2 regions of the Paenibacillus sp. FSL M7-0134 genome follow, and region 2 is predicted to be linked to the other one. Evidence: predicted binding sites of a transcription regulator. Region 2 holds the regulator's gene; the other holds the start of a gene.

Region 1 (3,414 bases), 170 kb from region 2:
TTAATTTGTCCCAGTCCGCTGAAGTCGGAACATAGATGCCTTTGAACAACTCTTGCACACGTGCAGTTGTCGGACGATAATCTGTGTTCAGGTATCGGTCAAAATATACGCCTGTCGCATAATCCGATTCCTCAAATCCATAAAAGCTTTGTCCAGCTGCTTTTGCGATTTCCATACTCTTTTCGATGGAATGATAGTTCATCGTCATGAAGAAGGTACGGACAAAGTCTTTTGCTTCATTGCTTTCATACGCAATTTTGTTTTTGGCAAAGTAGCCGTGCAGATTCATAACACCCAGACCGACGGAGTGCATTTCCCGGTTCGCTTTTGCAACACCTGGTGCATTAGCTACTTGGGTCATATCGCTGACTGAGGTGAGCGCAATCATACCCTCATGAACGGATTCGCGAATTTTACCATGTTCCATCACATTTACAATGTTCAGAGAAGCCAGATTACAGCTCACGTCCCGGCGGATAGTATCCTGTTGTCCGTAATCTGTAATTTCGGAGGTTTCCTGCAACTGGAAGATTTCCGTGCATAGGTTCGACATCTTGACTTGACCCACGTTTTTAAGAGCATGTGCCTGGTTCGCGTTACTTTTGTTCATGATATATGGATAACCAGACTCCAACTGAATCATGGCAATTTTCGTCAGCATGTCACGTGCGCTCATCGCTATTTTTTTCTTCACCCGCTCGTCAGCGAGCAGCGTGTCGTACATTTCATCCAAATCCATGTCGTCCAGATGCGTTCCATAGGCTTTGAACACACTGTAAGGAGCAAATACATGCAGCGGTTCATTATCTTGAGCCAGCTTGTAAAAGCGGTTTGGCACCAGTAATCCAATAGAAAGTGTCTTGAGACGTACTCTTTCGTCAGCATTGATTTTTTTGCTATCCAGGAACTCAAGCACGTCCCATCCGAAAATGTTGTAATAGGCTGCGCCAGAGCCTTTACGTTGCCCCATTTGATCCGCATAGGAGAAGCCGTCTTCCATCAGCTTCAGCACAGGCATAATGCCTTTTGCTGCGCCTTCTACGCCTTTAATCGCTTCGCCGCGTGCTCGCAGCTTCGACAGGTTGACCGCAACACCGCCCCCGATTTTGGACAACTGCATGCAGGTGTTCAGCACATAGTTGATTGAGTTCAGGGAGTCGTCCATTTCGAGCAGGAAGCAGGATACCAATTCCCCACGGCGGCTTTTGCCTGCATTCAGGAAGGTTGGTGTTGCTGGCTGGAGGCGTTGCTCCATCATCGAGCGGGACAACAGGCGTGCCTTATCGGCGTTACCGCGTCCTAAATGCAGCGCGACAGCAGCAACCCGGTCAGGGTAATGTTCCAGATAGACTTTCCGGTCGTTACTCTTCATTGCATAGTCGGTGTAAAACTTGGATGCTGCCATATAGGAAGGAAATTTAAAATTATAGCTATGAGTGATATGGAAAATATCATTAATTTCGTCAGCCGTGTAGCTGTTATAGAAATTTTCGTAATAATCATTCTCAATCATATACAGCACTTGAGCGGCTGTGTCAGCAAACTTCAAACTCCGTTCCTGAACTTCCTTCATAAACTCTGCTACAGCCTCTTGGTCTTTTTCCAATTGGAAAAAGCCGTCTGTATCGCGTTTCATCAACATGTTGTTCAATTCAATATGCCGCAACTCGGCTCACCTCCTGTTTAAAACGCTCTACATCTCCGAACGTTCCAGATAATTCAAATTTACTAATCACGGGGACATTATAATGATCGGCAATCAAATCCGCACTTTTGGCAAATTTCTCACCCCAGTTACGGTTGCCGCTTGCAGCTACACCAACAAGGTTTTGAGCATTCTTTTTTAAAAAGGAAGACACCCTCTCAGGTATCTGCCCAAACCCAGTTGTATATGTAATAAGTACGTAAGGTTCTTCTATAGTCATTTGCTCCTCGATCTGAACCGCTGGAAGCTTGAGCTTGTTTATAAATCTTTTTACATTGCCGGTCTTCGAATCATATGCAATCAGCATGGTATGCAACCTCCTTAAACAATTAACGAAAAAAGAAAACGCATTGCCTAGGATCTATTATAGATGGAATCCCTTGCTGGCTGCGCCATTTAAGATTTTGACTCTATATTTACATGTATTTTCATACCTGTATCTTCAAGATATCGGGCATAAATACGTTTTTTACACTATATTTAGAGTACATTCTCTATTTTATATCTATATATAGTTTTGTCAATCGGTCTAGAAGGGATCAGAGGACCCAGATCGGGTATAAGTCCAAGCGGGGTGCGGAAAAGAGCGAAAGAACTTTTTTTTCGTAAGTATGTTAAAAAAGTATTGGAGTTTTTGAGGGTGAAGATGTACGATTTGTCAATGGGCAATAGAATGGAAAATTTACATTTTACTGTAGAAAGGATGAAGCAAATGGGAAGTGATTTTATGGAATTTCAATCGTTTAATACAATCTTTTTTATCGTATTTGGACTTATTGTTTTTGTAATCATTATGGGAATTGTCAAAACGATAGGAGCGGGCCTGTCCAATCAAGCAGCCGAACGGGTAAAACGTTCATGTAAGGTTGTGGATAAACGGACGAGAGTGCGCGGGGGATCAGGCGATTTTTCAGCTTCGACATATTATTATATCACCTTTGAGTTTGACGGGGGTGAGCGTATGGAGCTGGAGGTGAAGGATACGGATTTTGGTATGATTGTGATCGGAGATCGTGGGGAGCTTCATTATAAAGGTACACGTTTTCTGGAGTTTGTAAGAGTAATGGAAGCATAAAGGTTGACCGGAAAACTAGAGTACTACCCGAACAAAATACATACTGAGAGGAAAATGACGATGCCACATATCATTGGAAAACGAATTGTATTGAGAGAATACCGTCAAGAAGATATACCGAATATCCGAAAATGGGTCAATGACCCGGAAATCACACACGGGTTAAGCGACGTGTTTGTCTATCCGCATTCACAGACTAATAGTGAGTCTTTTGTACAAATGATGATTGACGGCAACTCCGAGATCAAAGGTTTTGTCATTGCGCATAAAGACACACTGGACTATATCGGACAACTGGATTTATTTAAAATCAACTGGGTGAATCGGCACGCTACCCTTGGTATTGTGATCGGGCGTGACGGTGACCTGGGCAAAGGTTATGGACGGGAAGCGATCCGACTGTTACAAAAATTTGCATTTCATTCACTGAACCTGCATCGGCTGGAGCTGGAGGTCTATGCGTTCAATGAACGTGCACACCGTTGCTATCTGGCCTGCGGCTTCAAGGAAGAAGGGCGGCTACGGGAAAAGCTATTCAGGGAAGGGCAATACTATGACATTATTCAGATGGGGATTTTGCGAAGTGAATATGAGGCTGCAGAGCAAGCGACGGAATCCTGAGAGTGCAACCTCA
Region 2 (3,414 bases):
TCGCACAGCAATTTACGGTTGAATCTGGGTTTCATGCATTGACGCTTCATGTAGCGCATAAGAACCAAGGGGCTATCCGTTTGTATCACAAACTGGCGTTTGAAGTAGAACAATCCAAGTATAATGGGTTACGGCATTTTTGGTTCAAGGAGCCTGTATGGTATCTGATGAGTTGGAAAGAGAACCTGCATTCGAGGAGAGAGCATCGTTGAAAAAAACATTCAAGCTTACTTTTGGTATTGCGGCAACTCTGGCTGTTGCCTTGATACTAATTGTTCTATATCAAAATTCCTACAAGATGACAGAAGAAAAAATACAAATTAAGACACCTAAAGGGCTGTTAACAGGTACATTAGCTTTGCCTAAGAACTACTCGGGAAAGGTTGGATTGGTTGTTTTTGTCCATGGGGATGGTCCTATTAATGACACATATGATGATGGATACAAACCACTGTGGGAAAAGTTCGCTTCCAAGGGTTATGCCTCCCTGTCACTGAATAAGCCCGGTATTAACAGCGCTCCTGGCAATTGGCTCGACCAAAGCATGGAGGACCGCGCACAGGAGATCCGATATGCAATAGACTGGGCAAGAAGCTTACCGATGATTGATAAGCAAAAAATCGGCCTATGGGGAGCCAGTCAAGCAGGATGGGTCATTCCGAAGATCGTTAAAGAGGAGCATGATATTGCATTCAGCATCCTTGTATCGCCTGCCGTGAACTGGATTTCCCAAGGACAATTTAATACCAGAAAAGAAATGGAACAAGAAGGAGCTACTCCGCAAGAAATTCAAAAGACATTGAACTACGATCAAGAAGTTCTACAGTTACTGAAAAAGCATGCTTCTTATGAAGAATATCTAGGCATAGCCGATCCTGACGATATGATTTCCAAAGAAAGATGGAGCTTTATAGGCAAAAATTTTCTGTCTGATTCCACCGAAGAATTAAGTCACTTCCATTCTCCTGTACTCTTGGTTCTGGCTGGCAAAGATATTAATGTTGATGTAAAGGATACCGAGCGAGTCTATCGCCAGAAAATACCTCCAGAACTGCTGTCCGTGATTCATTTACCTGAAGCCGACCATTCCATGATGGATGAAAAAATCGCGCGTTCAAAATCTCTAACTTTCTTAACAGCCGTATTCGCCCCAAGAAAATTGGTGAATGGTGAGTATCTCAAATCCCTTTCCGATTATGTCAGTCAGCGTTAAACAATGATGTTCTTTTTTGCCATACTTCTTTTGATATGCTAATGAAAAAATGCTAATGAAAACCCCATAACTGTTCTCGGTTAGACTGGGAATAGATCTATAAACAACAAAAAAACGGCATCTCTGCCGTTTTTTCTAAAAGGATGGACTCTCAGGGACTCGAACCCTGGACCAATTGATTAAGAGTCAACTGCTCTACCAACTGAGCTAAGAGTCCATAATAAAAGTTTGGTGGAGCCTAGGGGGATCGAACCCCTGACCTCATCGCTGCCAGCGATGCGCTCTCCCAGCTGAGCTAAGGCCCCATCATAAGTAAGTTAATCAACGTTTCAAGCGACTTCTATATCATATAAAATTTTTATTCCTGTGTCAATACTTTTATAAAAAAAATATAATCATCTTCCCACCTTGACCCAAGAAAGATACAGTCAGCGATCAGTCGCTGGCTGTATCTTTAGATAACAATGTTTTCAGTTCCTTCATAAACATATTGATGTCTTTAAACTGACGATAGACGGACGCAAAACGTACGTAGGCGACTTCATCCACTGGGTAAAGCTGTTCCATGACCAGCTCCCCGATCTGCTGACTATCGACTTCTGTGGCTGCTGTGTTGCGGATAGCGTTCTCCACCTGGGATACGATCATATCCAATTGCTCGACGGATACTGGGCGCTTCTCACAGGCTCGAATGAGACCGCGCAGCATTTTATCACGACTAAACTCTTCACGGCTGCCGTCTTTTTTGATGACCATGAGTGGGGTTTCCTCCACCATTTCAAAGGTGGTAAAACGCCTGGCACACTGCTCACATTCACGGCGGCGACGGATGGACTTGTTATCATTCGCAGGTCGCGAATCCAACACTTTTGTGCCATTGTAGGCACAATACGGACATTTCATAATCTCACCACTTTCTTTTTCCAATAAATTCCCGAAGATTTTTAGTAATAATTTTGTCAAAACGGATCATAATATGTTTACCACATCGCGAGGAGGTGAACAACAATGGCACAAGGAAACAATGGCAACTCCAACAATCTGGTAGTCAGCAGATCCTCCGGCGCTCTGGAGCAAATGAAATATGAGATCGCTCAAGAGCTGGGTATCAGCATTCCTCAAGATGGATACCAAGGTAACATGACTTCCTATGAGAACGGTTCGATCGGGGGCTACATCACAAAACGCCTCGTAACGATCGCCGAACAACAATTGGCAGGTCAATACCAATAATCGCGGTAATAATGCAGAAATAACAAGAAAAAGTGTATGGACGGGCTGCTAAAAACAGCCTGTCCTGCGCTTTTTTTCATTTTAAAGCGAAAAGGCTCATCATGTCATTAACTTGTCTTTTAAAAATCATTATAAATTTTCGTGTATTGCCTGTAGTAATAAATGACCCGCTGTACATAATGTCGTGTCTCACCAAAAGGGATTTGCTTAATGGACTCTTCTTTTCCATCCCACACTCCCTTATCGAGCCACTCTTGAACTTTACCCGGCCCTGCATTGTAAGCAGCTACGATTGCTACAGGATTATCCTGAAACTTCATGGATAGGTTATGCAAATACCAGGTTCCCAGCTCTATATTGGTACCAGGCTCGTGCTTGACACTGTCTAGCGGAACCTTTTGAATCTGGGCGCTGTCCATAATCCAATTTGCTGTATTCGGCATAATCTGCATCAACCCCAGTGCACCCTTATGCGATTGCTTACTGGTTTTAAAATTGGTTTCTACGCGGATAATAGACGCCACCAAAAATGGGTCCACTTCATACGTTTGTGAATACTGCCGAATCTCATCCTTATATTGAATCGGATAGAACCAGGACATCCAATTTGAATTGAGGAACAGAATCAGGACAAACCCGACAAACAAAGTGAGCAGGACTCTTTTCTTTCGCAAAATATTCATGCAAGTCCCTTCCGCTGCCAAAATTGATCAATTTGTCGTTTCGTCTCAGACTGTGTTCCGCTATTATCGATAACGATATCGGCCAAGTTTTTCTTTTGTTCAATATCCATTTGTGCGGACAGCCGAAGTCCAGCTTGTTCCTCCGTCAGACCGTCTCTGAGCATCAGACGCTGGAGCTGAATATCACGTGGTACGTACACAACCATAATTTCCTCGTACAAGCTCTCCAGCCCGGACTCGTACATTAACGGGATATCTGCCAAAACAAGCTTGTCCGGCTGTTCC

What was found. Region 2 encodes NrdR, which represses ribonucleotide reductase genes. Its sites were predicted from a motif close to AACACNATATATNGTGTT; they were not measured.
Region 1: the regulator NrdR is predicted to act here: its motif matches at 2,176-2,193, upstream of nrdI (class Ib ribonucleoside-diphosphate reductase assembly flavoprotein NrdI).

What each region holds. Positions count from the first base shown of each region.
Region 1 covers NZ_JBBOXV010000002.1:1,595,438-1,598,851, forward strand. The annotation lists gene nrdE (class 1b ribonucleoside-diphosphate reductase subunit alpha) at 1-1,666, opposite strand, end outside; gene nrdI (class Ib ribonucleoside-diphosphate reductase assembly flavoprotein NrdI) at 1,653-2,012, opposite strand; gene NSQ58_RS22990 (DUF2500 domain-containing protein) at 2,418-2,780, shown strand; gene NSQ58_RS22995 (GNAT family N-acetyltransferase) at 2,841-3,401, shown strand; gene NSQ58_RS23000 (MFS transporter) at 3,404-3,414, shown strand, end outside.
Region 2 covers NZ_JBBOXV010000002.1:1,423,808-1,427,221, reverse strand. The annotation lists gene NSQ58_RS22115 (GNAT family N-acetyltransferase) at 1-212, shown strand, start outside; gene NSQ58_RS22110 (alpha/beta hydrolase family protein) at 209-1,213, shown strand; tRNA gene NSQ58_RS22105 (tRNA-Lys) at 1,358-1,430, opposite strand; tRNA gene NSQ58_RS22100 (tRNA-Ala) at 1,443-1,518, opposite strand; gene nrdR (transcriptional regulator NrdR) at 1,649-2,116, opposite strand; gene NSQ58_RS22090 (alpha/beta-type small acid-soluble spore protein) at 2,222-2,446, shown strand; gene NSQ58_RS22085 (lytic transglycosylase domain-containing protein) at 2,566-3,129, opposite strand; gene coaE (dephospho-CoA kinase) at 3,126-3,414, opposite strand, start outside.